2 regions of the Paenibacillus sp. 05T425 genome follow, and region 1 is predicted to be linked to the other one. Evidence: a T-box and tRNA genes for the amino acid it is inferred to sense, from the RefSeq annotation. Region 1 holds a T-box; the other holds one or more tRNA genes.
What was found. A T-box is a leader RNA that pairs with one kind of tRNA and senses whether it is charged. The one in region 1 lies ahead of AC1DF0_RS22405 (valine--tRNA ligase), so its partner is inferred to be a tRNA-Val.
Positions count from the first base shown of each region.

Region 2: it encodes a tRNA-Val, which carries the amino acid that the T-box ahead of AC1DF0_RS22405 (valine--tRNA ligase) is inferred to sense. The anticodon was not compared.

Region 1 is NZ_JBFTLA010000010.1:108,562-115,200, forward strand. Features, by position in the region: gene hemB (porphobilinogen synthase) at 1-897, shown strand, start outside; gene hemL (glutamate-1-semialdehyde 2,1-aminomutase) at 902-2,203, shown strand; gene AC1DF0_RS22395 (RluA family pseudouridine synthase) at 2,314-3,267, shown strand; gene AC1DF0_RS22400 (LysM peptidoglycan-binding domain-containing protein) at 3,457-4,872, shown strand; T-box leader at 5,265-5,523, shown strand; gene AC1DF0_RS22405 (valine--tRNA ligase) at 5,577-6,639, shown strand, end outside.
Region 2 is NZ_JBFTLA010000003.1:495,492-520,883, forward strand. Features, by position in the region: gene pyrF (orotidine-5'-phosphate decarboxylase) at 3-737, shown strand; gene pyrE (orotate phosphoribosyltransferase) at 730-1,377, shown strand; gene AC1DF0_RS08915 (methyl-accepting chemotaxis protein) at 1,572-3,296, shown strand; gene AC1DF0_RS08920 (ABC transporter ATP-binding protein) at 3,519-4,250, shown strand; gene AC1DF0_RS08925 (efflux RND transporter periplasmic adaptor subunit) at 4,216-5,280, shown strand; gene AC1DF0_RS08930 (FtsX-like permease family protein) at 5,284-8,190, shown strand; gene AC1DF0_RS08935 (ATP-binding cassette domain-containing protein) at 8,194-9,081, shown strand; gene AC1DF0_RS08940 (ABC transporter substrate-binding protein) at 9,087-10,595, shown strand; gene AC1DF0_RS08945 (2'-5' RNA ligase family protein) at 10,655-11,170, opposite strand; gene AC1DF0_RS08950 (hypothetical protein) at 11,321-11,485, shown strand; tRNA gene AC1DF0_RS08955 (tRNA-Met) at 11,613-11,689, shown strand; tRNA gene AC1DF0_RS08960 (tRNA-Ile) at 11,725-11,801, shown strand; tRNA gene AC1DF0_RS08965 (tRNA-Leu) at 11,826-11,911, shown strand; gene AC1DF0_RS08970 (hypothetical protein) at 12,129-12,317, shown strand; gene AC1DF0_RS08975 (MBL fold metallo-hydrolase) at 12,334-13,368, shown strand; gene AC1DF0_RS08980 (DUF3006 domain-containing protein) at 13,393-13,605, shown strand; gene AC1DF0_RS08985 (uracil-DNA glycosylase) at 13,651-14,358, shown strand; gene AC1DF0_RS08990 (S-layer homology domain-containing protein) at 14,430-15,410, opposite strand; gene AC1DF0_RS08995 (alpha/beta-type small acid-soluble spore protein) at 15,616-15,840, shown strand; gene AC1DF0_RS09000 (DUF2935 domain-containing protein) at 15,950-16,759, opposite strand; gene AC1DF0_RS09005 (hypothetical protein) at 17,025-17,219, shown strand; tRNA gene AC1DF0_RS09010 (tRNA-Val) at 17,358-17,430, opposite strand; gene AC1DF0_RS09015 (YjcZ family sporulation protein) at 17,624-17,752, opposite strand; gene AC1DF0_RS09020 (hypothetical protein) at 17,927-18,094, shown strand; gene AC1DF0_RS09025 (DUF3892 domain-containing protein) at 18,217-18,456, opposite strand; gene AC1DF0_RS09030 (MBL fold metallo-hydrolase) at 18,526-19,257, opposite strand; gene AC1DF0_RS09035 (hypothetical protein) at 19,385-19,591, shown strand; gene AC1DF0_RS09040 (stalk domain-containing protein) at 19,771-20,340, shown strand; gene AC1DF0_RS09045 (DUF1292 domain-containing protein) at 20,441-20,755, shown strand; gene AC1DF0_RS09050 (DUF1885 family protein) at 20,828-21,244, opposite strand; gene AC1DF0_RS09055 (aminotransferase class I/II-fold pyridoxal phosphate-dependent enzyme) at 21,304-22,773, opposite strand; gene AC1DF0_RS09060 (MFS transporter) at 23,051-24,229, shown strand; gene AC1DF0_RS09065 (TetR/AcrR family transcriptional regulator) at 24,300-24,980, opposite strand; gene AC1DF0_RS09070 (ABC transporter permease) at 25,040-25,392, opposite strand, start outside.

The sequences.
Region 1 (6,639 bases):
CTTTTTGTAACGTATGGCGTGAACGTAAAGGAAGAGATTCCTTCAATGCCGGGCGTATACCATTACTCGATGGATCGCCTTGAGGAAGAAATTCGCGACGTTGTCGCAAGCGGCGTTCAGTCGGTGCTTATGTTCGGCGTTCCTGAGCATAAGGATGCAGTCGGCACATCGGCTTACGACGCTAACGGCATTATGCAGCAAGCGATCCGTGCGATTAAGGGATGGGCGCCTGAGCTTGTCGTTATTGCCGATACATGCTTATGCGGGTTTACCGATCACGGCCATTGCGGCGTCGTTCATGTCGACGAGCATTCCTGCGAGGCTACCGTAGATAACGATGCGTCACTTGAGCTGCTTGTGCGTACGGCAATTTCGCAAGCCGAAGCGGGAGCCGATATTATCGCGCCTTCGAATATGATGGACGGCTTCGTCCATGCGATTCGCGGCGGGCTTGATGAAGCGGGCTACAGCGATATCCCGATTCTGTCTTACTCCGTGAAATACGCATCTGCGTTCTATGGTCCATTCCGTGACGCGGCACATTCCGCGCCGCAATTCGGAGATCGCAAGACGTATCAGATGGACCCGGCCAACGTACGCGAAGCGCTGCGCGAAGCGGAATCGGATGTAGCAGAAGGCGCGGATATGCTCATGGTGAAGCCGGCACTGGCTTACTTGGATGTCGTGCGTTTGCTGAAAGAAAACTATGATTTGCCGGTTGTCGCTTATAACGTAAGCGCTGAATACTCGATGGTGAAGGCAGCGGCAGCGAACGGATGGATTAACGAAAAGGCGATTGTGCTGGAGACGCTCACGGGTATGAAGCGCGCAGGCGCTGATATTATCATTACGTACCATGCAAAAGACGCTGCGCGCTGGCTGAAAGGGGAGGCTTAACCAGATGAGCAACCAATCTCGTATCGCTAACAACGCGCGTTCCGTAGAAGCATTCACAAGGGCGAAGAAAGTAATCCCCGGCGGCGTGAACAGTCCGGTGCGCGCATTCAAGTCGGTAGATCTTAATCCCGTCTACATGGAGCGCGGCGAAGGCAGCCGCGTCTACGATATTGACGGCAACAGCTATATTGATTACGTCGGTTCATGGGGGCCGCTTATTATGGGTCACGCGCATCCGGAAGTGATTGAAGCGATCAAGCGTACAGCCGAGAAAGGCACGAGCTTCGGAGCTCCGACCGAGCTGGAGACGCTGATGGCCGAGCTTGTCGTAGAGCGTGTGCCATCGGTGGATATCGTCCGTATGGTCAACTCGGGAACGGAAGCGACGATGAGCGCCCTGCGTCTCGCGCGCGGTTATACGAAACGCAGCAAAATACTGAAGTTCGAAGGCTCTTACCACGGCCACGCCGACAGCTTGCTGATCAAAGCGGGTTCTGGCGTCGCAACGCTTGGACTGCCGGACAGTCCGGGTGTCCCGGAGCATGTCGCTTCGCATACAATTACCGTCCCGTACAACGATCTGGCATCTGTGAAGCTGGCGTTCGAGAAGTTCGGCGAGGAGATCGCTTGCGTTATCGTGGAGCCGATCGCCGGCAATATGGGCGTTGTACCGCCGCTGCCCGGCTTCCTGCAAGGACTGCGCGATGTGACGGAGAAATACGGTACTATTCTTATTTTCGACGAAGTAATGACCGGCTTCCGTGTCGGCTACAACTGTGCGCAAGGACTGTACGGCGTAACGCCGGATCTGACTTGCTTCGGCAAAGTGATCGGCGGCGGCTTGCCGGTCGGCGCTTACGGCGGCAAGCGCGAGCTCATGGAGCAGATCGCGCCAAGCGGCCCGATCTACCAAGCAGGTACGCTATCGGGCAATCCGCTGGCTATGGCGGCTGGCTATACGACGCTTAAGCTGCTAACGCCAGAAGTGTATGAGCAATTGGAACGCCAAGCTGTGAAGCTGCAGCTCGGCTTCGAAGCGAACGCCAGTAAGCACGGTATTGCGAATACGATTAACCGCGTTGGCTCGATGGTTTGTCCATTCTTTACGGACAACTTCGTCATTAACTTCGAGACGGCAAAGACGTCTGATATTACTCGCTTCAAGGCTTACTTCGCAGCTATGCTTGACCTTGGCGTCAATATTGCGCCATCGCAATTCGAAGGTATGTTCGTATCGGCTGCTCATTCGGATGAAGACATTGCTGCAACGATTGCTGCGCATGATATCGCATTCAGCAGATTGTAGCATATGAGATATAACTAGCTCGCCACACACCCTCTTAATTGCATTGCATAGCAGCAGGCATTAGGAGGGTTTGTTGTGGGACGAGATGAACATAGGAGGCGGCAATGAGAATGGAACAAGCAGTTCGTAATGGAGAATGGCTCGAGCTAGACTGGTCGGCGCTTGCTGATGCCGATAAGGGAGCAGGGGAGCTTGCGCAGCCAGCAGCCGGAAGCCATCCGCATGAAGTGAGGAAATGGCTGCTTGCTAGAGGACTCTTTTCGGAAAAATGGGTGAATCGGCTGTTCTCGGTCGGCGGCATTAAGTGGGAAGGCGATAAGCTGCGTTTGCTTACGTTCCCGGCTGTTGATCCGAAGACGCATCCTTTCTATCGTCAGGCGATTTCGGGACCGACGATCGATATTCCCCCTGTGCTATACGAGGACGACTTCTGCGTCGTGTTCCATAAGCCGGCAGGGATGAAGGTTCATGAGACGTATGCGGGGGAGCGGGGAACGCTGGATGAAGCTGCCGCAAGGCATGCGCTGAAAGCGAAGGATCCATTGCCGCTGCGCCATATTCATAGGCTTGATGATTACACGTCTGGACCGGTACTCTATGCGAAGTGCGACCTGGCTCAGTGGAATCTCGATGAAGCGATGCGGGACAAGGCGATTGACAGGCAATATATTGCGGTCGTTCAAGGCAAGCTTGCGAAGCGGGCTGGAACGATTGACGAGCCTATCGGCAAGGATCGTCATCATAGAGCTAGGCGCATGGTAACGCCATCGGGCGAGCATGCCGTTTCTCACTATGAGAGAGTGGAGGCGTATGGGAAAGCTTCGATTGTCCGCGTTCGGCTAGAGACGGGACGGACGCATCAAATTCGTGTTCATATGAGCTATATAGGTCACCCGGTCATTGGCGATGAGATGTATGGCGGAAACACGCGACTGCTAACCCACCAAGCGCTGCACGGTGAGCGGCTGCTATTCCCTCATCCATGGACTGGGGAGACGATAGAAGTCGTTGCACCGTGGCCGTCTTGGCTGGAAAAGCTCGTATCATCCGTCAGCGGCATGTAAATAAAAGTCATGCTCTAGCCTATCCAACCATATAGATAAGTAGTGAATGTAACTTTAAATATAAGTGAGGATAAGCTTTGTGCCCATCCTCATCTTATATGGCTTGCGTAACGGTCTTCTTGCCGTCCTGCGGAAGGCGGTAGCCGTTAACGCTTCCGAGCATTCAGTACGAGAAGGGAGGACTTAGGCGTGTCGGAACAAACGAGTGGGTTACGCTTTGATGTGTATGAGCGCGTTCATCTGCCGGACGACGTTGCGGCTATCGATGAGTTGGAGGAAATCGAGCTGGTTCCACGCATCCAAGTGATCGATCAGGGGGATCATGCGGTATTGAAGGGCCAGCTGCTTCTAAGCGGCGTATATCGGGGGCAAAATGCGGAAGAAGCGCCGCTTGTGCTGGAGCACTGGATTCCGGTTGAAATTACGCTGCCGATGAACCGAATTTCACGGCTGGACGATATCTCCATCGATATCGACAACTTTGATGTGGATTTGCTGTCAGCCAGAACGTTGAACGTTACTGGCGTCTTGTCGTTGCGCGGCATCTCCGTCGATCCTGTGGAAGAGCCTGAGGAGGCTTGGAGAGAAGAGCCGATTACGGTCGTTCATGAACGGAGTTTCTATGGTTCGCAGCAGCCCGGAGAGGAACAGGGACACGAACAGGAACAGGGACACGAACAGGAACAGGAACAGGAGCCTATACGGGACAATTCATTCCAACAAGAGGCGCCGGCGTACATAGCAGAGGACGAGTCCTTCTATGCGTCAGCGGAGGGCTTCGAGCAACAAATCGCCGAAGCACAAGCACAAGCGCAGGAACGGGAGAATGAGAATGAGATTGAGCGTGAGCGTGAGGCAACCGTGTCGATTTCCTCATCTCCTAATGATTCAGGCTGGTCGTCTTCACAGCTATTCGCGGTGAACGACAGACAGCCTCAGGAGGAGCAGCGGGAGATTACGCTTGCCTCACAGCAGAATAGCGATGACGGGTGGCTCGCCTCTTCATCTCAATATGTGGACGAACCAAGCGAGATCACCGAGCAGGATCGGAATGAAGAGCTGGAGCAGGCAGAGGAGCAAGCGGAGGAAGAGGCTGCTTTCGCCGAAGCGTATGCGCTGCTGGCGCTTGAAGAGCAAGCTCAGCGCGAGCTTGAGGCGGAGCTGGAAGCTCTGCAAGCATCTCAGCAAGCTGTACAGCAAGTCGTGCAGCAGCCTGAGAAGCAAGAGCCGCGCGTCGCGCTCTCAAGCAAACCTCCGGAGGAGCAGGCTGAACAGCCGCCTAATGTCGGCATTATGACGCTGCTCCAGACGAGCCGCCGCGAGCAAGCTGCGCGTCAGGCAGCCGAGCAAGAGATCGCCACTCAGCAAGCGGCTGAGGATGCGCGTGCGCTGTCGTCCGGCGACGAGATTGAGTGGAAGAACTTATTCCTCGGCCGCAATGCAGAGGAGAATGAATTCCGCAAGATCCGGTTATGCATCGTTCAGCGCGATGAGACGCTTGATGCGATTGCGCTTCGCTACAGCATTAATCCTCGAGAAATATTAGTTCGCAATAATCTTAATGAATCGGCCGTGACGGAAGGGCAACTGCTTTATATTCCGTGAAACACCTATTCCTTAATCAATAAAAATGGGTCCTTTCACTCGTTCATTCGTGAACAGTGAGGGACCTTTTTCATGAAACGTACTATGCGAACGTAATCGAACTTCGTATCTTCGCTGTAAGAGCCTATATGCACATACAGGGGATCACAAACCCAGTCTCTCACTGTAAGACTATATATGCTCTTACACGAGGCATGCGTGTGTAATCGAACTTCCTAATCGTGCTGTAAGAGCCTATATGCACTTTCAGAGGCGATCCCACACCCAGCTTCTCTGTGTAAGAACAAATATGCTGTTACACGAGGTGAGATTTATGTCAACATGATGGGTTTTTCACCCCTTAAAGTTGACTCTAGCGCATAACAACGGTATTATGTATACATATAAGTGTCATAATGACGTTGAAGGGGAATAGTACGCAGTGAAGCCTTCAGAGAGCGGAACCGTTACGCTGAGAGGTTCTGCAGGAAGTGACTGCTACGGGTCGCCCCGGAGTTGCCTGGATCAAGCGGAGAGTTTGCGAAACAATGCATCTCTCGCCCGCCTAAGTCAGGCCGGCTGCAGCCGTTATCTGTTCGAGTGTCGCGCGAATCATCTTTTTTTGCGTGAAACAAAGGTGGTACCACGGAAGCTAAACCTTTCGTCCTTTATATGAGGGCGAGAGGTTTTTTTGTATTTATATCGATGTATGGAGGATGGAATGAATGTCAGAAAATCAAACAACGACTACGTCTACGGAAATGCCGACGACTTACGATCCGAAGGCAGCCGAGCAGAAATGGTATGACTATTGGCAGCAGGGCAAGTTTTTCGAAGCGGGCAAGCGTCCTGACGCGAAGCCTTATACGATTGTTATTCCGCCGCCGAACGTAACCGGCATGCTGCATATCGGGCACGCGCTCGACTTTACTTTGCAGGACATCTTGATTCGCACGAAGAGAATGCAAGGCTATGATGCGCTTTGGCTGCCGGGAACAGACCATGCCGGCATTGCGACGCAGACTCGCGTTGAGAGCAAGCTGCGAGAACAGGGCATTAGCCGCTACGATCTCGGACGCGAAGCATTCTTGGAGAAGGTATGGGAGTGGAAGGATCAATACGCGAACACGATTCGTGATCAATGGGGCAAGATGGGTCTCTCGCTTGACTACTCCAGAGAGCGTTTCACGCTTGATGAAGGTCTCTCCAAGGCGGTTCGAGAAGTATTCGTCCGTCTGTACGAGAAAGGCCTCATCTACCGCGGCAAAAAAATTATCAACTGGGATCCTGCGGCACGCACGGCGCTCTCTGATATCGAAGTAGAATACAAAGAAGTGAACGGCAACCTGTACCATCTCCAATATCCGCTTAAGGACGGCTCGGGCTTCATAACGGTCGCAACGACTCGTCCGGAGACGATGCTTGGCGATACGGCTGTAGCGGTTCATCCGGAAGACGATCGTTACAAGCATCTTATCGGCCAAATGCTCATTCTGCCTATCGTTGGACGCGAGATTCCAATTATTGCGGACGAATATGTGGAGAAGGACTTCGGCTCCGGCGCGGTTAAGATTACGCCTGCTCATGACCCGAACGACTTCGAGGTCGGCCAGCGTCATAACCTGCCGCAAATTATTGTCATGGACGAAACGGGCACAATKAACGATCAAGCAGGTCCTTATGAAGGTCTGGATCGTACGGATTGCCGTAAGAAACTCGTGAAGGACTTGCAGGAGCAGGGCATCTGCATCCGCATCGAGGAGCATGTGCATCAGGTTGGCCACAGCG
Region 2 (25,392 bases), on a different contig from region 1:
CAATGAAGCTGACAAGAGAGCAGGCGGCTGGCCGCATTATGGTAGCGCTCGACTATCCCGAAGCTGCTGCGGCAGAGAAGTTGATCGCAGAGCTGCAAGGCATTCCTTGTTACATGAAGGTAGGCATGCAACTATTCTACGCGGCTGGGCCGTCCTTCGTAGAGAGCTTGAAGAAGCGCGGGTATTACGTGTTCCTTGACGTAAAGATGCATGATATACCGAATACGGTCAAAGGCGGAGCAAACAGCGTAACGAAGCTTGGCGTAGATATGTTCAATGTCCACGCAGCTGGCGGCGGGGCGATGATGGAGGCAGCACTGGAAGGCGTCGACGCGGCGCTTGGCAGCGGCATGAGAAAGCCGACCGTTATTGCGGTTACGCAACTAACAAGCACGAACCAAACTACACTGAACGAACAGATCGGCATAGCTGGAACAGTCGAGGAGGCTGTGCTTCGTTACGCGAAGCTGACGAAAGCGTCCGGACTTGATGGCGTTGTCGCTTCCCCTTCCGAAGTGGAAGCGATCAAGGCTGCATGCGGCGCTTCGTTCAAGACTGTTACGCCAGGCATTCGTCCTATCGGCGCTGACGTGAACGATCAATCGCGCATTATGACGCCAAGCGAGGCGCTACGTCAAGGTACTGACTATATGGTCATCGGACGCCCGATTACAGCAGCGCCGTCACCGCGCGCTGCGCTTGAATCCATCATTGAGGAGCTGGTAGCTTATGAGTAAAGTAACATTAACGGAATTGCCGCAGACGATCGCAAAGAGCTTGCTTGCGATTGAGGCGGTAGCACTTCGTCCGAACGATCCATTCACATGGACTTCAGGCATCAAGTCGCCAATCTATTGCGACAATCGTCTCACAATGAGTTACCCTGAGATCCGTGATCTGATCGCAGAAGGCTTCGCAACTCTTATACGCGAGCTATACCCGGACACCGAGGTTATTGCGGGTACGTCGACTGCAGGCATTCCGCACGCGGCATGGGTAGCGCAAAAGCTGAACCTGCCGATGGCCTACATTCGCGATAAAGCGAAAGGTCACGGCAAGCAAAACCAAATCGAAGGCCGTATCGTGCCTGGTCAAAAAGTTGTCGTTATCGAGGATCTTATTTCCACAGGCGGAAGCTCGCTGAAAGCAGCGCTTGCTGTTCGTGAAGCAGGAGCTGAAGTACAGTCAGTGCTTGCTATCTTTACTTACCAATTCGAATCGGCCGTACAAGCCTTCGCAGCTGAGAACGTGCCGCTGCAAACATTGTCCAACTATAGCGCGCTAATTCAAGCAGCTGTCGATGTCGGCAAAGTTGACGAGACCGATGTAGATGCGCTGCAAGCGTGGCGCAATGATCCGCAATCGTTCGGCAAGTAACCATATGCTGTGAAATACAAGGATGAACACGCCGCAAGCCGGCGTGTTTTTTTTGTGTGACTCCAATACTGTGGATAGAGATAAAATAACAAAATAAATTTACAATTTTTTGTCGAAGCCCTCTTGAAATCGACGTTTCTCCCCGATAAATAAGGAAGTAGGTTTATTCGAATAGAGAAGGGGCGGGAATAATAATGAGATTTACTGTACTCGCGAGGCTTGCGTTGCTGGCAGCTGTGCCTCTTGTGCTTTACGTATTCACGAGCATTTTTTTACTTGACCAGCAAAAAAAGAGTTTTGAAGAAATGAAGCTTGAAATTTATGATACGGCGAGCAATGTGGATAGGCTAATTCTTAACGCCGACAGAGATATGTATCAAGCGTATACAGCATACTTGCGATTGGAATCGGGATCGCTTGACGAAGCGGATAAAAAAACGGCGAGCGAAGAGATTTCCGGAAATCTGAAGCAAGCGAGCGATCGATTGACGGAAGCGAAACTGAAGCTGGCAGATACAGGAGTTGGGAGCTATACATACGGGGACAGCGGTCGTTCGGTTGACGAATTGTCCAAGGAACTCGCGGTCAACTTCGGCGCATGGTCCAAGCTAGTGACGGAATCGGCTGCGAACAATGTCAACCAAATTCATAATGATGAGGTCGATAACGGATTCCTCGCGAGTCGTACGGGCATTGATGAGATCGGACAAAATGTTGAGAAATATGCGGAAATCAACATTACCGAAATGGATGAAGAGCTCGAAACTAGCTTACTCACTACCTTCATCGGGATCATAGTTGTGACGATCATATCGATCATTATGGTCTTCATTACCGTTCGGAAGATTATGAGAACGGTCAACAACGTCGTATCGAAGACGAGAAGAGTTACGGAATTTGACTTGACAGTAAAAGCAGACGCGAAGTATAGCAAGGATGAGTTGGGCGATATCAATCAATCAGTTGATCAGATGATAGGCATGTTGCAGCGGCTTATTGGAGGTATTGTCGATCACGCGAAAGAAGTGACCGAATCTTCTGCGCATCTTACGACGGCGTCCAAAGAATCGGAGGATGCAGCGAATCATGTCGCGCTCAACATTCAAGAGGTAGCGAACGGTTCGGAGATCCAAGCCCGCGGTTCCGAGGAAACGTCCAAAGCAATAGAAGAAATGACGATCGGCATACAACGGATAGCCGAGAATACAGCATCGCTTGCGGAGCATTCGACGTCGACTTCCCAGCAGGTTGATCAGAGTAAAAACGCGCTTGAACGTTTAATCGAACAGATGCAATCAATCAAGACAGCGATCGAGAATTTGTCTGGAACGATCGTCTCGTTAGAGAATCGTTCGAAACAGATCGGCGCGATTGCCGAAAACATTACGTCTTTCTCCAACCAAACGAATATTTTGTCGCTAAATGCTTCGATTGAAGCAGCGCGTGCGGGTGAGCATGGCAAAGGGTTCGCGGTTGTCGCCTCGGAAATTCGTAAGCTGGCAGCTAGCTCGTTGGAATCGGCTGACGGTATTCATCAGCTCGTATCCGTCACTCGCGCGGAGATCGACGGTGCATCGACCTATATGGCCCAAACGAAAGAATGCTTCGGTGCCGGCGCTGAACGGGTAACGGATATTCGCCAAAGCCTGGAAGTTATCGTAGATGCCATTAGTCAGATGACGGAACAACTGCACGAGAACTCTGCTATAACGGAACAAATGTCGGCGAGCTCTCAGCAGGTGAACGCATCCATGGAGCAGGCCGCTGCAACAGCTTCCATGAATATGACGAAAACCGAGCAAGTGGCGGCAGCCACGGAGGAGCAGCTGGCATTGGTTGAGAATATTGCTTCTACAGCCGAGCAGCTCTCGGGGCTTGTGAATATTTTGAACAATGGTGTAAGCAAATTTAAGCTGTAGTATTGGAAGGAAGAGTTGTTTTGGCGAGCAGCATATGCCGCTGGATGCAGCTCTTTTTTTCATATTGAAAAGTTATAAAAACTTACCCGAAAAAAGTCGTAACTTTTTGAGCACGTCCTACGTCTATCATGTAAGATGAGAATTATGAAAGTCTTACCAATCGTTTTCATGGTTTTTATGCATGGGGTTTAGACTTACAAGGGGGAGGTATGAGTAGCGCAAATGGCAATTTCTAAGGAAGTAGAACGAGAAGTAGAGCAGCAGTCCGCACCAAGCGACGAACCGAGGAAACTGCTGACCGTGAGCCAGGTGGAGCGTGAGTTTCTAGTTGGAGGTGCGCCGCTACGCGTATTGAAGGGGATCAACATGGAGCTCAAGGAACGTGAGCTTGTCATGCTTAGGGGCCGCTCAGGCTCTGGCAAAACGACGCTACTCAATAGTCTTGGCGGTCTCGATCAGCCGAGCTCGGGTGAAATATGGTTTAACGGGATGCCGTTCCATCGCATGAGTGATAATGAACGCACGCTCGTACGACGCAAGCATATGGGATTTATATTCCAAGCTTTCGCGCTTATGCCCCTCTTGTCGGCTTGGGAGAACGTTGAACTGTCGCTTCGGATGGCTGGAACGCCTCGTGCGGAGTGGAAGGAACGTGTAGCCCAGTGCCTGGAGCTGGTCGGTCTGGAGAAGCGTATGCACCATAGGCCGTTCGAGCTGTCAGGCGGCGAGCAGCAGCGCGTAGCCATAGCGAAGGCTATTGCTCACAAGCCGATGCTTCTGCTGGCTGATGAACCGACGGCAGAGCTTGATTCCGGAATGTCCGCGCAAATTATGGCCGTCTTTCAAAACATTATTCGCACTGAACAAGTCACGATATGTATGACTACACATGATCCTACGATTTTGGAGGTTGCCGACCATGTCTACGAAATGGTTGACGGTAAGTTTATTTAAGCGGTCCGTCATTGCTTTAATGAGTGTATCTCTAGTTTTTGCGAGCGGATGCTCGCTGCTGCCGAAGGAGCCGGAAGAAGAGGTGCTGCCGGAAATCGCACCGCCTCAAATTTCCAAGAAACCGGAGTACGAGGTGACAACAGCTACTTTGGAAACAAAGGTGCAGGTCATTGGCAAGCTTATTTCTTTGAAGGAAGAGACCTTATTTTTTACTTTGGATGGTAAAAACCTGAAAGAACTGTATATTAAGGCCGGCGACACGGTGAAGGCGGGTCAAGTCATTGGCGAGCTTGACGTCGATGAGCTGACGAAGTCGCTTCGGCTGGAGCGTTTAAGCTTCAAGAAAGAAGAAATCGCAATGAAGGAATTGCTTCGCACGCGCGATGAGATGGATCCTACGGATTTCGAAGAGCGTCAGATCGCTTTCGAGGAGAAGAGACAGAAGCTCGTCGATATGGAAGAGGAGATCGCGAAAGCGACGCTCGTTGCTCCATTCGGAGGAACTATCGTGACCTTGAACGTTCAGAAAGGTGATCTCATTAAGGCGTATGCGCCGATTGCCATCGTAGCGGATACGGCGCTAATGACGCCGGCAGCGAAGCTGTCCAAGACGGAACTGGAGAAAGTGGCGCCGGGTATGGAAGCGGTCGTTAACATGAACAGCATCGGCAATTTCAAAGGGAAAGTAAAGACGCTTCCCGTTAAAGCCGAAGAAAATAACAATGGCGGCGGTCAACCTGGGGAGACGAAGCCCGAGCGGCCCGAAGACTTCTTGATCGTGAGTGTAGCTGATTTGCCTAAAGGGCTTAATCGCGGCGCACCGCTGTCGATCAGTATTATTACGAATCGGACGGAAAACGCGATCGTTATTCCTCCTTCTGCCCTTCGTTCAATCGGTTCGCGCACCTATGTGCAAGTTGTCGATGCTGAAGGAAAGCGTGAAGTGGACGTCGAGGTAAGGCAGCAGACGGCTACGCAGATCGAGATTCTGCAAGGTCTTACGCCGGGGCAGAAAGTTGTAGGTCGATAGCTGATGGGGATTCCGTTGTTTCGTTTTTTGTTCCGCAAAATGTGGAACACGCGCTGGCTTACGTTAAGCACGCTGGCGGGGCTGACCTTGGCGGTCGCGTTTGCGACCAGTATACCGATGTACGCGGACGGCGCGCTTAAGCGAGTTGTTGCTGATTCGCTGCAGGAGAAGAGCTCTGGCCTTCCTGCCGGATCGCTGCTCATGCGGTATCAATCACCCTCAGGCGGAAAAACGGATTTAGCGGCGTTATCGGAGCTGAAACGTTATATTACCGAGGATGTGCCGAAGGAGATTGGATTTCCGTTCGGCACGTACGTAACCGGCTATTCGATTCGAAGCGGCGACGTCGTACCTGAGGATCCCACGAAGGTGGATGCGGGACGTAATCGCCAGCTTACGATAATGACGATGTCGGAGCTTGAGTCGAAGACCGAGCTGACGCAGGGCAGATGGTTCACGAATAGCGAGGGCGACGGCGAGATCCTTGAGGCCGTCATGCTCGAGGAAGCGATGTATCGCAATGATGTACATATCGGAGATGTATTCGAATATCCGGTATACGGCGGTCTAGACCTGACGCTGCGGGTGAAGATCGTAGGGGCGGTTAAGCCGCTGCTCGATACAGACCCTTACTGGTATCAAGGCTTGGAAGGCTTGCTGAATACGTTCCAAATCAGCGAGCAGGCGTTCACTAAGACGCTGCTTGAGAAGCACGGTATCCCGCTTCATAATGCAAGCTGGTATTATGCTTTCAATCTATCGGAGATTCAGACGAGTCAGCTTTCGCCACTTGGTCGGACGCTGGATCGATTGAATATAGAGCTCTACCAGCGATTGAAGGATACAAGGGTCGATATTTCCTTTGCCTCCACGCTGACTGAGTTCAAGAAGCAGAGCTTGCAGCTTCAAACCTTGCTGTTCACGCTTGCTGCGCCGATGCTTGCGATGGTCTTTTTCTTCATCGCGATGAATGCTCGACAATCGCTCGACAAGCAACGGAGCGACATTGCGGTGCTTCGCAGCCGCGGAGCGGGAACGAGGCAGATTATATGGATCTACCTGCTTGAAGGACTTATACTCGGAGGTCTCTCGCTCGCTGCCGGTCCATTCATCGGTTGGTTCATGGCGAAGAGTATCGGCTCGGCGAACGGATTCCTATCCTTCGTTAGCCGTAAGTCGATTCCGGTAGGTTTCTCGACAGAGGCGATTATCGCCGGCGCTGCGGCAGTGCTTATTGCGATATTGGCGACAGTTATACCGGCCGTTATTTATGCCCGCGCCTCTATCGTTAACTACAAGCAGCAGCTTGCGCGCTCCGATCGTCAGCCGGGATGGCAGCGATGGTTCCTTGATGTACTGCTGCTTGGTCTAGCCGGTTACGGCTGGTATCTATTCAATGAACGTCAAATGCTGACGTTCCAGACCGGTATGACAACGGATCAGCTTAATGTTCAGCCGTTCCTGTTCTTCGTGCCGGCGCTAGCCATATTCGCACTTGGACTATTCTGCTTGAGGCTGTTTCCTTGGCTGCTTAAGCTGTTCAACTGGCTAGGACGCAAGTTCTTGCCCGTACCGATTTACTTGACGCTGACACAGCTGTCTCGTTCATCCAAAGGTTATTATCCGCTTATGATTTTACTCGTTCTTACGCTAGGGCTAGGTGTATATAATGCTTCGGCGGCCAGAACGATTGATCTCAATTCGACGGAGCGTACGCTTTATAAATACGGCTCGGATGTCATTATTCAGACCGTATGGGAAGGTACGACCGAAATTACGACGTCGGGAGGAAATAACGGCGGCGGTAATGGCGGGGGCTCTGGCGGTGGAGGTAACGGAGGAGGCAATGGAGGCGGCGGAAACGGTGGAGGCGGTGGCGGTGGCGGTGGCGGACAAACGACACCGACTCGTACGCTGTATAGCGAACCTCCGTTCGAGCTGTTTCGCAAGCTGGAGGGTGTAGAAGCTGCCGCTCGAGTCATGCAGACCAAAGGCAATATCGTTATTTCGGGCAAATCGGTTGGTCAAGGCACCGTAATGGGCATTGACAACGTTGATTTCTCTAAAGTTGCTTGGTTCCGTGATGATCTGTTCCCAGCGCATCCGTTCCAGTACTTGAACAACTTAGGCAAATACGAGCACGGGGCGCTTATTCCATCCGGCGTAGCCGAGCAATATCAGCTGAAACTCGGCGATATCGTATCCGTTGGCTTTACGGACGGGATGCTGGAATTTACAGTAGCCGGTATAATACCGTATTGGCCGACGCAATATCCGGACAAATCGCCTTTTGTAATTGCCAATTTGGATTATATTTACGATCAATTACCTCTTATCCCTTATGAGGTATGGCTGAAGATGAAGCCGGACGCGAAGGTTGCGCCCATTATTGAATCACTTCAGCAAGCAGGCGTTGGACTCGCGTCGGTTAAGGATGTGCGCACAGAGCTCATCTCTCAATCGAAGCTTCCTACTAGAGGCGGCGTATTCGGGATATTAAGCTTAGGCTTCCTGGTCTCCGTCATCATTACGCTCGCTGGTTACGTCTTATATTGGTTCTTCAACTTATCAGGCCGTGCCGTTCAATTCGGCGTACTTCGCGCAATGGGGCTGTCGCGCAAGCAATTGACGGGAATGCTGCTGCTCGAGCAAATCTTTACGGCAGGTCTAGCGATTGGGCTAGGTGTTCTAATAGGCAAGTCGGTCAGCTTGCTCTTCCTGCCTTTCCTGCAAACAACCGAGAACGTTGCAGAAACGGTTCCGCCGTTCCGGGTTATTTTCAACTCGGACGATACGAATCAGCTCTATTTTGTCGTCGGATTCATGATGTTGATCGGCGCTTTGCTGCTGTTCCTCCATATCCGCAGACTGAGAGTGCATCAAGCGGTCAAAATGGGAGAGGAGCGTTAAGCGATGATCGATTGCGAAGGACTTGTCAAGATTTACAAAACAGACGATCTCGAGGTCGTCGCGCTTCAAGGGTTGAACCTGAAGGTGGAAGATGGAGAGCTGATGGCGATTATCGGCAACAGCGGCAGCGGCAAGTCAACATTGCTGAACATATTGGGCGGCCTTGACCGCCCCTCCGCCGGCCAAGTGAAGGTAGGGCCATGGGATCTGCTTAAGATTACGGAAGAAGAAACCGTGCAATACAAGCGTGAGACGGTTGGTTTCATTTGGCAAAATAATGCCCGCAATCTGCTGCCCTACTTATCCGCACTAGAGAACGTTGAAATGCCGATGATGCTCTCGGGCAAAGTCGATCGCGCCTACGCGAAGCAACTGCTTGATTGGGTAGGGCTCAAGGATCGTATGCATAACAAGCTGCATCAGCTCTCAGGGGGCGAGCAACAGCGGGTGGCTATAGCCATCTCGTTGTCTAACCGCCCGAAGCTGCTGTTAGCCGATGAGCCGACAGGCTCGGTAGATACGGCAACCTCCGATATGATCATGGGCATATTCCGGCGGCTCAATCGAGAGATTGGCATTACGGTCGTCATCGTAACGCATGACTTGACGCTAGCCGGCAAGGTGGACCGTGTCGTCGCCATCCGTGATGGTCTTACGAGTACCGAATTCATTAAACGCAATCCGAACATTACTCTAGGTGGAGGTGAGGCAGAGCTTCCGGCAGCAAGCGGGCTGCAGACGGTACATGAAGCGTATGTCGTTGTAGACCGTGTCGGACGTTTGCAAGTGCCAAAAGAATATTTGACGGCGCTCAACATTAAAGACAAAGCAACGATGGAGTTTGACGGAGAGCGGATTATTATTACTCCGCCTAAATCATTGGGGGGTTAAATCGAATGAATAAGTTAGCAAAATTGCCTTTGCGTAAAGTGGTTGGAGTTAGTATGTCGCTTGTTTTGCTCGGCGGCGTCTTGGTTGGATGCAGTGGATCTTCCGATAAGTCTGCGGAGAAATCAGTGCTGCGAATTGGTGTCATGTATGGCGGCTCGGACAATGAGCCTTATATGCGCCAGCAATATACGGATATGTTCGAGATGATGAATCCGAACGTAACGTTCGAGATCGTCGGCGCGATCAATTATGATGATCAGCGTTTTGAATCGCAGGATTCTTCGAAACCTGTTACGGAACAACCGGATACGTATGAGAAAGTGAAAGAACTGCTGACTGGCCAGAATCCGGTTGACGTCATGATCTTCGACTACAACCTGCTCCGCCGTATGACGCAGGATAATCTGCTCCAACAGCTTGATCCGCTCATTCAACAGGACAAATTCGATCTAACGGATTATGTTCAGACCGTTATTGACGGCATCAAAGCGGCAGGCGACAGCAATATTTACGCACTGACGCCAACATTCAGTTCTTCGGCACTTTTCTATAATAAGAAGCTATTCACAGATGCTGGCGTTACGCCTCCAACCGATAAAATGCAATGGTCCGAAATCTTGTCGCTTGCTCGTCAAGTAGCAAAAGGCGAAGGCGAAGACCGCAACTTCGGCTTCTCGTTCAACCGTTGGTCGAATGACGGCTTTAGCGACACGCAAACGTATGCTAACGCGCTTCAATTGAAAATGTGGGACGATAAAGCAGAGAAAATGCTCGTTAACAGCGATCAATGGGCGGAAGTATGGCAGACGGTAGCGGATCTTTATAAAGAGAAGATCGTTCCAACGCAAGAATTCGTTCAACAAATGAATGAAAAGATTAGCGCAGAAGGCGGCAACGATCCATTCTATGGCGATCTGTTCATCAAAGGCAGAGTCGCAATGACGATTGGCGAGTACTACTATATTAACGAACTGAAGAAAGCTTCGGATAACGCGGCGAAGGTCAAAGACTACACTCCGGTTGATTGGGATGTCGTTACGGTTCCTACGTTCCCTGGCAACCCTGACGTAGGCGGCAACATCTACTTGAGCTCGCTAATGGGCATTAACGCGAAAGCGCAAAATCCGGATGGCGCTTGGGATTTCATTAAGTTCACGAACGGCAAGGAATGGGCGAAGCTGAAATCGAGAAGCTTGTACGAAATGGTTGCGCGCAAAGAGTTCTTGACGCCGATCGGCGGTTTGCAGTACAACATGGATGCATTCACGACGCTTAAACCGCTTCCTCCTGTAAGCTCCGATCAGGAGAAGATTTACCGCGAGAAACCGGGCATTTGGGAAGCCCAGTCACCTGGATACGAATTGTTCCAACAAGTGCTTACCGAAGAGAAGACGGTTAAGGAAGCACTCGCCGAGTGGGAGACGCGCGGCAATGCTACGCTTGAGAAGCTGAAGACCGATCCTACCGGCGGCATGGGTGACGGCGGCATCTCTCGGCCTATGCCCATGGGTTAAGCAATAATAAGAAAGTAGAGAAGCCTGCATCCGACTTTGCGTCGTGTGCAGGCTTCTCTTTATGTTTTTTTGAGGTCGAAGGCTCGTAATTGTTTCCATGTCCCTTTGTCTGATTGCTGTAATAAGGTCAGCTTCTCGATCGTGGAGGTGAGGTTCACCTTGTTCATTCGCCAATTGCCGTATAGATCGTACAGCTCATCGGCTGTCAGTTGCTGGGCTAACGTCAAATGAGGCGTGTAGACGTAACGCTGCTCTTCCAACGCGAGCGGACCGGTGCAAACCTGTTGATGCAACTGAACCATCGGTGAAGGGTCTTCCAGCGCCATATACAGCACATGACTGACCGGGAAGAAGGAGGATACCCGATTGAAAGCAATCGTAAAGGGTGATAGGGCGGTTGATACAGCTTCCAGATGAGCGATCGCTGCAGCCAGCTTCTCATCACTCCACGATTCAGCCTCACGAACAGTCAGATGGGCGGGGATCAGCGAATAATGAGGGTCATGTCTAATTCGTAATCGATCGGCAGCTTCCTGCACCTTTTTATCGGGAAAAACCGCAATGCCATATTTCATGTCCACCAGCCTCCTGAAAAGATCTTATGATTCAAGTATACCCGAATGCATGAAAAGATAAGAATTTCCGATTTTGGGGTATTCTATGGCTACAAGCACGCTTGCAGAATAGAAAAACGCAGGAGATCGCGAACAGTAGGAGGAATCAATATGAGGTGGGTATACTGGGTGCGTTTGTACGAGACCAAATTCCAAGCGGGATGCCTTGTAAGGAGGATGGAGAACGATTGGTGGGTATACGGCTACGAATGTCCGCGTGAGGTTGAAGTATTCAAATCGCGCAAGGGACGTTACGGAGTAAGGTTCTTACCATAAAACGGGATCGGCTAGAAAAGATTCTGAAGAAAATTAGAATAATTTGCTTGACTTGAAATATGCATATATAGTATATTAATTGATGTCGCCATTTCAAAAAAAGCTTTTTTAACAAATGGAATTACGTCGCGGGGTGGAGCAGCCCGGTAGCTCGTCGGGCTCATAACCCGAAGGCCGCAGGTTCAAATCCTGCCCCCGCAACCAACCTTTCGATCTCAACGTCAACCGGCGTTTTTCGAGGGCCCTTAGCTCAGTTGGTTAGAGCGGTCGGCTCATAACCGATTGGTCGGGGGTTCGAGTCCCTCAGGGCCCACCATTTGCAAGCTTTTTTTACACACATGCCGGGGTGGCGGAACTGGCAGACGCACAGGACTTAAAATCCTGCGGTGGGTGACCACCGTACGGGTTCGATTCCCGTCCTCGGCATCCTTTATCGGACTATATGATTGACGTACATAAAACTCCTTTTTCTTATCTGTGAACCGCAGCTGAGAAGAGGGAGTTTTTTCTTGATAGATGTCTTTTATTGATAGAGATATTTGTCGAACATTTGTTTGGTGACAACCTATGACAATATGAGATAGTATAATAAGAAGAGAGAAGGCATTCATTCATTACCATATGAAAAGGATCGTGAGCAGGCATGTCGCGCGGCAAGTTCGAAGGGTATAAAGTTTCGTTCAAGATGGGTTCCTACAATACTTACGTTTATATGAAACCGGAATACTACGAGAAATGGAAGTTTGAACGTGATTCACGAATTAAAGATGTTTTGGTAGAAGAGGTTGAGATCAGGCTGTCTTATTTCTTGAAAGGGTTAGACAAGCAGTAGAGACGAGGAGACAGGAATGACGAGATTACAAACACGAGTGCTTTGCTTGTTAATGGGCATCATTTTGATACTATTGCCTGCCTGCCAGATTGCACCTGCGAACAATGACGAGGTGGTGGATACGGCTGGCAAGCTGAGCGTTCATTTCATTGATGTCGGACAAGGCGCATCACAGCTTATTATAGGTCCGAAGGGCAAAACCATTCTTATCGATGGCGGGAATAATAGCGAAGAAGCGAAGATAGTCGCATACCTCCAAAGTCAGCGGATAAACAAAATCGATATATTGATCGCCACGCATCCCGATGCGGATCATGTTGGCGGTTTGGATGCGGTCATTCGCCATTTCGATATAGGTAAGATCTATATGCCGAAGGTTCAGTCCAATACAAAGACATTCGAAGATGTACTGACGGCGATTAAGGAGAAGTCGTTAAAGATCTCTACGGCGAAAGCCGGGTTGTCGCTAGAATGGGAGCAGGATGTCGAGGTTCTCATGATCGCGCCTGTATCCGTCTATGAGGATACGAATGAAATGAGTGCGGTCGTAAAGCTAAGCTTCGGGAAGCATTCTTTTCTTCTAACCGGCGATGCAGAAGCGGAGAGCGAGAACGATATCATGAAGTCTGGCGTCAGCTTAAAAGCAGATGTGCTGCTTGTTGGTCATCATGGCTCTAACTCGTCAACCTCTTCTGAATGGTTGAAGAAGATTCAGCCGAAGTATGCGGTTATCCAGTCGGGGACGAACAACTACGGCCACCCTACGAACGAGGTGCTGGGTAGGCTTAAGAAACAAGGTACAGAAGTATATCGTACGGATCAGTTGGGAAACATTCTATTCGTTTCAGACGGTACTTCGCTTCAGATTGCTCATACAGACAGTTTAGTCGATGCGAAGGCAACCGACACTGCAAGCGATAAGCTCACCCAGCAGAGCGTGTTTGAGAGCTGTGCAGCGGTCAGGGAAGCGGGCAAAGCGCCCATTCGCAAAGATGACCCTGGTTATAATGCTAAGCTTGACCGTGACGGTGATGGGATTGCTTGCGAATAAGGTTACATGTGGAGGCGCTTTTGCATGAGTGGAATTGTTGATCGCTTTGAAGGTGAATATGTCATCATTGAAATTGACGGACAGATGCAGGATGTTCGAAGAGATCAAGTGGAGGACAGCGTGCAAATAGGCGATGTTGTTGAGCTATGCGGAGCTTTGTGGAAGACAGATAATCAAGCGACAGAAGCACGTCAAAATGCCGTGAAGAAATTAATGGATGAATTATGGGACGACTAGTTGTTGGTTTTAAGCAGTTTTGAACAAAGTTGGAGGTGCATACGAATGAGCTTCGAGCTAAATAACGACTGGGCTCAGCGGCTGGAACAGGAACTGGAGAAACCTTATTTTCAGCAGATGCTGGCTCTTCTCGAGCAAAAGTATAACAATGAAATCGTGTATCCGGCCAAAGAACATATATTTAACGCCCTTCACTATACACCTTATGAATCAGTAAAAGTCGTAATCCTCGGGCAAGACCCTTACCATGGGGAGGGTCAAGCGCATGGCTTAAGCTTCTCGGTAAGAAAAGGTGTAAAGACGCCGCCTTCCCTTCAAAATATTTATAAGGAGCTTCAGGCTGACATCGGTTGTCCGATACCTGATCATGGCTGCTTAGAGCACTGGGCAGAGCAGGGCGTTCTGCTGCTCAATACGGTACTGACCGTGGATGAGGGCAAGCCTAATTCGCATCAGCGAATCGGATGGGAGAGCTTCACGGACGCAGTCATTGAAGCGCTGAATGAACGCGAGGCACCGGTTGTATTCATCCTTTGGGGAAATCATGCTCAAGCGAAAGCTGCGAATATACAAGCGGACAAGCATCTTATCATCGCTTCGCCTCATCCAAGCCCATTAGCGGCGCGCAAAGGCTTCTTCGGCAGCAAACCATTCTCGCAGACGAATGCCTTCTTATCAAGCATAGGGAGCGCGGAGATCGATTGGCAAATCCCAAACCACTCAGAGGCGACTCAGGAAAGTTTTGTTTTCTAAATATTTTATCAAAAAGGCTTCTCGCCGCGATCCGATGCACATATCGGATTGCGGGAGAAGCCTTTTCGACATTATTCGGAAATCGGGAAGCCCTCGCTGGAGCTAACACCTTCATTACCCGAAGTACCGCCGCCTTCAGAGCTGCCGATAACGGGCTCATAAGCTGCATCAATATAAGTGGATACTTGAACATCCGTAATGACTTGAGGATACATTTTGTCCGGATCTGGCTGCGTTGCTTCAAGTCTTATGATGGCTTGCTTCCCTTCGAATACGATGGACGCAATCCGAACGCCATAGCCTGGATGCGGCACCTGAGCTGTTACGGTTACTTTGTTCACGTCTCCGTTAACTGGTGTTACAGAAAGCTTCGCATCAATAATCGGATCTGGCGTTGGTTCTGGTGTAATAACCGGCTCCGTGTTCTTGACGAATTGAATGCTGTCATACACCCAGCCTGCTGCTTCGCTGCGTGAAATCGGCTGCTTCGGATAGAACTTGTTCGAGCTGTCGAGCTGCGCGATTTTGCTTATGAGGAGCTTCTGAATGCTGTCCGAGTAAGACGGATTAACGTCTGCTTGATCCTCGAGCATGAGGAAAATCTCTATAAAGGCATAGTCGCCTTTGATGGAAATTGCTTTGAACAGGTGATGCGCGAATTGCTCTTTTGTCATGATGTCGCCTGCTTTAACCGTCTTCGGAACTTCAAGACTATAGAATGCAGCGATAATGAATGATTGGGAATACCACACATCATCCTTCAAATTCGGAAATGAATCCGTCGCTTTGGGAGCTCTGATGAAACGGACATGGTCCAAGTTAAGATCCAAGCTTTTGACGATTAGGGAAATACCTGCGGCGTAAGTTAGATTCCCTTTAGGATCGAAGTTATCGCTTTGACCAACGCCGCTCAACAACCCAAGCTTCTTAAGCTCTGCGATTTTCGCTTCATTCGGGTCGTTCTTAACATCCTTAAATGCCCACACAGTTTGTCCGAGCGCAAGGAGCAACACGGCTATTATTGTGAACGTCAGTAAAGATTTCTTCTTCATCGAATCACCTCATTTATGATTTGCTGCAGCACTTATTTGACGTGCAATATACGGTTATTGTTGCATCTATAGGCAGTTTTGATTTCAAAATTATGTGGAACAACATATCCGGAAAGAGATCATTAAAATTTTTTTTTAATGCGATGTATATATAACCAAGATCCATCACAAAATAACCTCACATCCAAGAAAGGAGTGAGCATACATGGCTAACCAAAATTCGAGCAGTTCAAACAACTTGGTTGTACCACAAGCGAAACAAGCCATCAATCAGTTGAAAATGGAAGCAGCACAATCTCTAGGCGTGCAGTTCTCCCAAGACGGATACAATGGCAACTTATCGACTCGCGATGCTGGATCTGTTGGTGGATACATCACTAAGAAGCTTGTCCAAATCGCTGAGCAACAATTGAGCGGCGGCAGCCGTTAATCAACACCTGATGTAACCTTGCAGGCTTGGAAAAATAACCCCCGAATCATCTACATGATAGATGGTGAAGGGGTTATTTTAGTTTGTGTAAATAAATATGACTCAGTGATTAAGCACTGTTACCTGTCAGACTATTTTCAAACATGTCGATTATAACAAGGAAATGTTCCGCTTCTCGAAATACATGATCGGCCAATAACGGATGAATGATACTTTTTATACGACAGGCTTCAATTAGATCACGAGCTGTTCTCTTAAAGTCACGAAGGGACTTAACTGAGACCCTATTTTGATCAAGAAATTGATCAAGCAACGGTACAGTTTGCGATTGTGGCCGCATAGATTCCAAGTCCTTTGCTTGGAACAACAAGGTGTCAAATTCTTGACTAAAATTATTTGCTTGCTCCACGAGTTGCCGCTCAGAAGGATCAAGCAAATGGCTAATGAATTTGGCGTGATCAGCCATAATTCTTAGGAAGAAAACATTCTCGTCGATAATAGCATCAGGTAGAGGCTCCAAACGACCTAAATTTAATTCCGACAACCGATTTCTGAAATAATTAGCTTCTCTGCTCACATGATCAACTAACAAAGGGAAGTTGTTTGCACCTGGAAGCTGGCACGTCAATATTAAACCGAGAACTTTTCTTTTGAATGCCCAAATATAGGAAACAGCCGTATGCACTTCTTCATTGAAACGTTTAATTACAGTTGGGTCTGTTCCGATCGTAAATGCATTTGACTTATTTTCGATTGCTTCAAAGATGGCATAGAAATGATTTGCTTCATTAATTAATTGAGTATCCTCGCAACGGAATCCCAATTTCAGAAATAGTGAATGCTCTTTCATAATCCGAGACCAAAACCTAACCTCTTCTAAAGAACGAGCTACAAATGCCTGATCTAACAATGGCAGCATCTCCCTTTAAGCATTAATCTTCAAGAGTAACTTTATGAAGGAATAGTTTGTACTATTCGTTATCTAGAACTATTCAAATGACAGTAAGCTTTGATGCCAACGAGAGGCAAAGAAGAAGATGGAGATTAACGGTTGCGGAATCATGTAGAAGGAAATCGGCAGACCTGGATTGAATAGTAATAAGGTGTCATCAAACGCGTTCGATAAGCTAAACGCACAATATTCAATTAGTAGAAAAAAGAAATGAGTAGGGAGCGTACGTTATATGGAAATGGCGGAAGTAATAGAGCTGTGGGAAAGACTGCAAGGGCTAGATAATCATGATCGTTCTAGAGTAATGGCTAATATTTACGGGGGATACAAAGCAGCTATTCAATATAATCTATCTCCTGAGCTGGAAAAAGAAGCATTGGCTTTTTTTGCTAGGGTCAACGAAGCGATTGAAAATGTAACAAAATGAATACAAGGATGGTATTTACGTAGTTGGAGTTTAATAACTGGTGAACAGGGATCATCTTATCTCGGAGTTCGAAGATGAAATCAAAACGAAAAAACCGCGAGCCTAGTGTTTATAAGGCTTCGCGGTTTTCTTCTAGTATGATCTGTAGTGGGCTCGAACCACTGACCCCTACCCTGTCAAGATAGTGCTCTCCCAGCTGAGCTAACAGATCAGGTTGTATTAGCGACAATTAATAATATATCAGGATCGAAAACCGAAGTCAACCATAATATTCATTTTTTTCGAGGAAAAAGTTTGATCACTACAAATGGAACAAACAGGGCTACCCTTAACGACGTTAAGGATAGCCCTTTCGTTCATGCACGATGCTTATACTGCATTATTATTGCAGTGGTGTGAACTAATTAGCAGCCTTTTCCATAGCCGCCTACTACTCCGCAGCTACAAGCAATAATAACCAACAGGATGAACAATACCAAGATAAAACCGATGTTGTTGTTGTGGTGGAAGGCGCCGCCTACAAATCCAGACATTATACGATGCACCTCCTTGTCATAAAGTACTCTGTAATGTATGTTGGCTGTTTATAAAGTGATTGGGTGTTTGTTAGGGAGGTTAATAATAACTGGCAAATGCCTATGAATGCGTATTCTAAAGCCGGTCTGATCCGCGTATACATATAGAAAGCGTGCAGGAGGCGGTATCGGTTGGCGGAGCAGTATGCGTATTTGGCTATTTGGCTGATTGGCATGTTTGGGATTATCGGCATTGTCATTGGAAGTGTCGCCAAGTTTGTGAAGGACGACTCGCTTGCTTACGATGAGCAGTTCATATGGAGAAGGAAACTGGGGAAGGATGGCCCTAGAAAGCACTGAAAAGGTAAAGTCCGATGAAATTCATCTTAATCCAATACATGCATGCACCATCAAACAAAGAAGAACCGACGTCAGTCGGTTCTTCTTTGTTGCGTCGCTATACAATGCGTACCAATCAACGCTTAGAAAGTTGGTAAACTATCTAGATTATTATCTGTGCGCCCGTCAGGCACCGACCGTAAGTGCTCTTCATGGTCGCGGCCACGGAACAATTGCAGGTTGTTGATCTCGTTATTGCGGACCATCGACTGAGCAGTTAGATAGTCGACCACATTGCCAGACGAAAGCTTGAATTCGACGATACTGCCATCGCCATTTTTTCTGACGGCTACTACTTCTTCTTGTCCGTTATTCTGTTCCATTGTAATCAGCCTCCCGCCCAGTAGTATGCGAACTTTAAACCGCACTCATACACGGACGCGGAAATCTTGTTATACCTCGTAACGCTTCAACTGCTCTACAAATCGCATAGAACCCGTCTTGCCAATGAATTGTTCCATCGAATCGCCATAATGCATGAGCCACGTTTTCTGTTGGATCTCGTCAGGCAGCGTCATCAGCTCGTCTATGCCTGCATGAACGACAGCCGGCGTTTCCAATTGGCAATCATGATAGATTGTCTCAACCCCATCATTGACGAGACTCTGCAGCAGTTCTCCGTCGTAACGCATATCAGCGCTGTAGAAGAAGCGGCGGTTGAATAGGAAGGAGTAGCTCTTCTTGTTCTCGATATGTTTCGTTTCTATCGGCAGCACCGTTAAGCCTGGCGCAATCTCCGTTTCACGGTCAGCATGAAGCTTTCGCACTTCAAAAAAATCGCTCAGCGTCTGCAGAGGACCTTGCGTAAGCCCTCCGCGAAGCGTCTGCTCCCATAGAGGTTCGATTATATCCTCTACAATATAAAGAACCGGTTTACGCCCATATTTAAACATCATTTGAAAGGCAAGCTCTTCTAACCCGCCAACATGATCGCCATGGATATGGCTAATTAATACGGCGTCAAGATCATTGAAAGTTAAGTCTGTTTGATGAAGCGCCTTAGGGAGCGTAATGCCGCAGTCCAGCAGCAAGCGAAAGCTTCCCGCTTCGATCAAGGCATTGTTATTATCGTATTTTTTGGCAAAAGCACTACCTGTCCCAACCATTTGAATAAACATAATGATTCCTCCATCGTCTTCATGTCATTACTGTACCAAAAATTACTTGTTGATGCCAAATGTAGATGCACATTTGCCCCTCTCTACATACAATGCAGGAGCGAATGGATAATATCGAAGGGGTGCATCCAAGTTGAGCAAAGGCAAAGGAAAAGGGAAAGTAGCCAAAAAGAAACCGGCGAGCGAGAGGAAACAATATCATTATAAGCTTGTGTTGTCCGATACATGTGCAGTATGCAAGACGCCTTGCACAAGAGGGATGCGCTATTTGGATCGGATGCGGCAGCCGGGAGCCGTTGGCAAAGGGGTACCTTGCGTCCTTACGAGAACCTACGGGTAATAAAATTAATTTTCTGACTATTTCCCAGGCAAGCGCATATTTCAACAGCATTTGACAGCGACTGACGACAGGCATTGCGCTTTGAGGCAGCAATGAAAAAATATGAAGCGGCCCCGCAACTTTGGACTTCTCTGTGAGTATAAACTTACATCCAGGCAATCGGATGGAGGTCCACAGCGATGAGATTCAGAAAGATAATTGTTCTGTTGGTGCTGCTCTCCCTATGGGGCGGAACGATGCTGTTCGCGGATGCTGCAACTCAGAAGGTACGAGTCATTATTAATGGCATAAATCAAGATGACGGCGGAATTATCGTAGACGGCAAGACTTATTTGCCGCTGCGGCAGATCGCATCTTCTATGCAAGCTATAGTGGAGTGGGACAATCAAAGCAAGCGGGCTACGGTCGACAAACCAAATGTGCATATGTTCCTCTTCCGGAACAATAACGTTTTCGGCAACGTCAACAAAGGTTTCCAAGGCAGCTTTAAGGTGTTCGCCCAGATCGATAACTTGAAGGCTGAAATAACGGCTGTTAAGGTATCTATATTCGACCCTGGCGGCAAGGAGAGAGTCATACAGAGCGGAGCAGTTAATCCAAAGAGCGATAACTTCTGGTATGCAACGGAGGATATTGAGTACAAGTTCGAATCTGTCGGGAAATATCCGATTCTATTCTTCATTAAGCTGAAGGGCTCAGATGAATGGCAAGCCATCTCCGAGAAGCAAATATCTTCTCTAGCGCCATAATGAACGTCTCCCCATTACGGGGAGGCGTTTTGTTTGACCAGCATAACTTAACGTGGTAGGATAGCAAGGTATGCATATATAACTGAAATGGGGTAATATCATGAGCGAGCATCAGCATGAGCATGGAGATAATTGCGGTTGCGGTGAAGACCATGAGCACGAAGAGCATGTGTTTATCGTGACTGACGATGAAGGCATAGAGCGTGAGATGGTTATGGTTTATACGTTTGAATCCGAGAACAATGTATACGCAGTTCTGCTGGATCGCAACGATCCGGAAGCGGACGGCGTTATTTTCCGTATTGAAGAAGAGAACGAAGAAGCATTCCTCGTTGGCATCGAAGACGACGCCGAGTGGGATCGCGTTACAGCTATTTACGAGGAAATTGCTCGTACGGAGAACGAAGCGAAGTAATTCGCCGACTTTATCATTGCATAAGAAAAGAAGGGGCAGCCGCGGCTGCCCCTTCTTTTCTTATGCTTTCGTTTACTTGCGTGGATAATAATAAACGGTCCGGCCGTTGAACAGCGTAAGCTCGGCTTGCAGCTGCTTCGCCATGTACTTGCATAGTTCATTAGCTTTCGCCTTGTCCCCATGCGTCGCGCTGTCCGGCAGGACGACCTGTACGCAAGGTACGGTATCGCCGGCCGCGCTAGTCGCTTCGCCAGTGCCGAATAGAATGTGATTGTAGTGAGATGTGATTCCTTTCAAATAGAACCAGCGATCGTCGCCTTTCGATTCGAACGTGTAAGGGAAAGCGGCTTCAGCATAATCCCAATCGAGTTGGGTTCCGGTGAGCGCCGTCTGTTCCCTATAATGCTGCAGATTGCTGCGTACATCGTCTAACGTTAAGCTCGGGGCTAATGAACCTTGCACGAATTTAATATAAGCGCTCTGACTCATCGACTCTCACCTCTGTCAACATCATAGCATGACCGTTTGGCAGTGACAATAAAAGGATATTAGCTGATAGCCGTTTCTTCGACGATTACTTTCACGTACTCGATGCTGCGATCTTCCGGTCCTTTGACTGGCAGGCCGACCTCGACATGATCGATAATGTAGTCGATATTTTTTTGCGAGATGACCTCGCCCGGCAGCAGAATCGGAATTCCCGGCGGATAGACGTAGATGAATTCAGCAATAATCCGGCCTGCAGATTCCTTGAACGGAATAACTTCTGTCTCGGCGTAAAAGGCGTCGCGCGGCGTCAGCGAGAGCTGCGGAATGTCCGGAATCTTGACGACGAGCTCGCGTGCTTCAGCGCCTTCGTGGAACTTATCGGACAGCCCGCGCAGCGCTTCGATTAATTTTGATACCGAGTCGGACGTATCACCAGGCGTAACTAGGCAAAGAATGTTATACATATCGCTCAGCTCGATCTCAACATTATAGTTGTCGCGCAGCCAGTTCTCTGTCTCGTATCCGGTAATGCCGAGATGACGGACGTGAATGCATACTTTCGTCGGATCGTAATCATACGTCGCTTCGCCTCCGAGAATTTCTTCTCCGAAGCTATGGAGTCCCGGAATCTTATTAATTTCCGCGCGAGCATGTTGGGCAAGCGAGATCGCTTTCTCGGCAAGCTCATGTCCGTTAAGCGCTAGATTGCGGCGCGATGTGTCTAGCGACGCAAGCAATATATAGGAAGTCGAAGTGGTCGTCAGCATACTGATGATCGTCTGCACGCGCTGCGGATTAACACGACCTTTGCGAACGTTAAGCACCGAGCTTTGTGTCATGGAACCGCCGAGCTTATGTACGCTCGTAGCCGCCATATCTGCTCCTGCTTGCATGGCGGACATCGGCAGCTTCTCATGGAAATGAATGAGCACCCCATGCGCCTCGTCGACAAGGACAGGAATATCGTAGCTATGAACGAGCTCAACGATTTCCTTTAAGTTAGCGCAAATGCCGAAGTAGGTCGGATTAATAACAAGCACGGCTTTGGAGTCAGGGTGACGCTCTAGCGCTTTGCGTACGGAACGGGTCGTAATGCCGTGATCAATACCAAGATTGCTGTCGCGAGCGGGAGAAATGAAAACGGGTCTCGCGCCTGCGAAAATAATAGCCGCCATAATAGACTTATGAACGTTGCGTGGAACGATAATTTTATCGCCCGGCGCGCATACGGACAAAATCATCGTCATAATAGCGCCGCTCGTTCCTTGTACGGAGAAGTACGTATAATCGGAACCGAACGCATCGGAGGCAAGCTTCTGAGCTTCCTCAATGACTCCGGTTGGCTGATGCAGGTCATCAAGCGGTGCTATATTGATGAGATCGATCGACAAAGCATTGTCGCCGATAAATTCACGAAATTCGGAATCGCTTCCTAGCCCTTTTTTGTGACCGGGTATGTGGAACTGAACGGGATCCTGCGCCGCATGTCGGCGAAGGGCGTTGAAGAGCGGGGTATTGCTATGATCCATCGCTTTCATCCCTGCCTTTCATCTGATGTGCAAACAAGCCCCAGTATAGCAAAAACAGGGGGGAATGCAAGCTTCATTTTCATTCATGCGCAAACGGCTCTCGCCATCTTTGGGGGCAAAAACAGTGTTTCACGGTGAAATGTAGACGCAAGTATAAGTGTGGAATTTATACTTTCCTATATTTTTATAAAAGGATAGGTTTGGCTATTTGTTCTCGAATTGTTCATACCAATCCCATAAACGGTTATGGTAACATAGGTGGGTGGAGGGATTAAGCATGTTAAAAAATCGTATGGCTATCGTAATGGCAACTTTAATGACGACTTTCATAGGCTTTGGCATTATCATCCCGGTTATGCCAGAAATTATACAAGCCGCCGACCCGGATGGGGCGGAGATTCATACCGGCTGGATGCTTGCTTTGTATTCGGCTGTATCCTTTGTTCTGTCCCCGTTATGGGGCGGATTGTCGGATCGGATCGGCAGAAGACCCATTATTTTAACCGGCATATTGGGCTTTGCAGTCAGCTTCCTGCTGTTCGGTCTGTCTTCAGGCGACTTGGCGCTCATGTATTTGTCCCGTATTCTTGGCGGATTGTTCTCCGGTGCGGTTGCATCGGTTATCGTCGCTTATGTAGCAGACATTACTCCGCCTGAGCAACGGACGAAAGGGATGGGACTTGTCGGCATGTCGATCGGTCTGGGCTTCACTGTTGGACCAGGCTTTGGAGGGATATTAAGTCTCATATCGCTGGAGACGCCGTTCTACACCGCATCGGGTCTAGCGCTAATTACGTTCATTTTGGCTTTCATGATGCTGAAGGAATCGTTGCCGCCAGAGCAGCGTCGCAAGAGCACGGAGAAGCGGGAGTCCCGCTTTTCAGCATTCACAGGACCGCTCAAATACTTGTATGTGCTTGCTTTCTTCGTAACCTTTACGCTCGCGGGCATGGAGGCGACACTGCAGTTTTTCGGAATGAAGCGATTTGATGTGACGCCGCTGCAGGTCGGCATTTTATTCTTCGTCTGCGGTTTTGTCGGAGCGCTTGTGCAAGGCGGCTTCGTAAGACGCCGGATTAAGACGGGCGATGAACCGAAATACATCGGCATCGGACTTGTCATTTCGGCGGTCGGATTTTTTATGCTTCTAGGTGCTCATTCCTTATGGTGGGCAACACTTTCGCTGGCCGTATTCGGCATCGGGAACTCGCTAATCAGACCTTGTGTAACGTCGTTAATTACTCAGAAGACGAAGGTAGGGAAAGGCGTTGCTTCCGGACTTAGCTCCTCGATGGACAGTCTCGGACGTATTGCCGGACCGTTGCTTGGCTCGTTCGTGTTCACCATCTCGATGGGTCTTCCTTATTTGATCGGCGGCATCTTATGTTTAGCCGCACTGTTGTTGCTGATCCGATTCCGCTCGCTGGACAAGCAGGAAACCGCGACAGAAGCGTAGGCTGGGCAAGAGCATGAAAGAGGGCTGTGCGATTAGCGATCTGATTCGCTAACGGCACAGCCCTTCCTTTTTATGGAGCCAATCCCTTTAATACAAATGTAATTGTAGCTTCTCGTTCCGCTTCATCATCCCAGTTCACCGCATCCTTCGAACCGAACAATGAACGCGATAGCACATAACCGATTATACTAGACACCGATAACCGAATGATCGTGAGCGGCGACCAACCGATAAGCGACCCGTTGCGCTGGAACTTTTCGACGCTGGCGGTCAGCTTCTCCAATATTTTCGAAAGTATTTGCTTCTGGAACTGCTCTTGCATGTCGGGTTGGAACGGAATTTCCTGAATGAATATCTTTAGGATTTTCATGTTCTTCTCTATAAACTCGATACGATTAACAATAATGGCGCGCAGTAGTTGGTCGTAGCTGTCATAGGTGCTATCCAGCACTTTATTGAAGTCACGCAGGACGAACGGTGCAATCAGCTTCGCCATCACTGGCGTGACGATCGACAGCAGCAAATCCTTCTTCGTCTTGTAATGACGGAATATCGTCCCCTCCGCAACGCCTGCACGCTGCGCAATCTCGCTTGTTGAGGAAGCGGCGAACCCTTTCTCCGCGAAAATATCGGCGGCAGCCTGCACGATCTTGAGCTGCTTATCGGTCATCGCATGTTCAGCCTCGTCGAGCTTCAGAAGCTCCTTCAGCCATTTTTCTATCGGTTCTTGCTCATCCCTACGCTCAGACACTTCCTCACTCCTTACCATTCTCTATCTATTGAAGTCATTATAGCAAAGTAATGAAATTCTTACATGCTCCTGTGTTTCTTCAGCGCCAGCACGTTCAGCAACGTAAACAGCAAGGAGAAGCCAATGAGCACATATACATCGATCCCGAAGTCACGCCAGCCTTCGCCGCGAATCATGATGCCTTGCATCGCGTCGGCTCCATAGAAGAGCGGCATGGCATAGCTGATCTTTTGCAGCCAAGGATTCATCGCGTCAAGATTGAACAAGCCGGAGAAAAAGGCTTGCGGCACGATGACAATGGGGATGAACTGAATAATTTGAAATTCATTGCTGGCAAAAGAAGACAGGAGAGTTCCCAGCGTCAACGCGGTTAATGAGAGCAGCAGGTTAATAAGCAGCACATAACCGATCT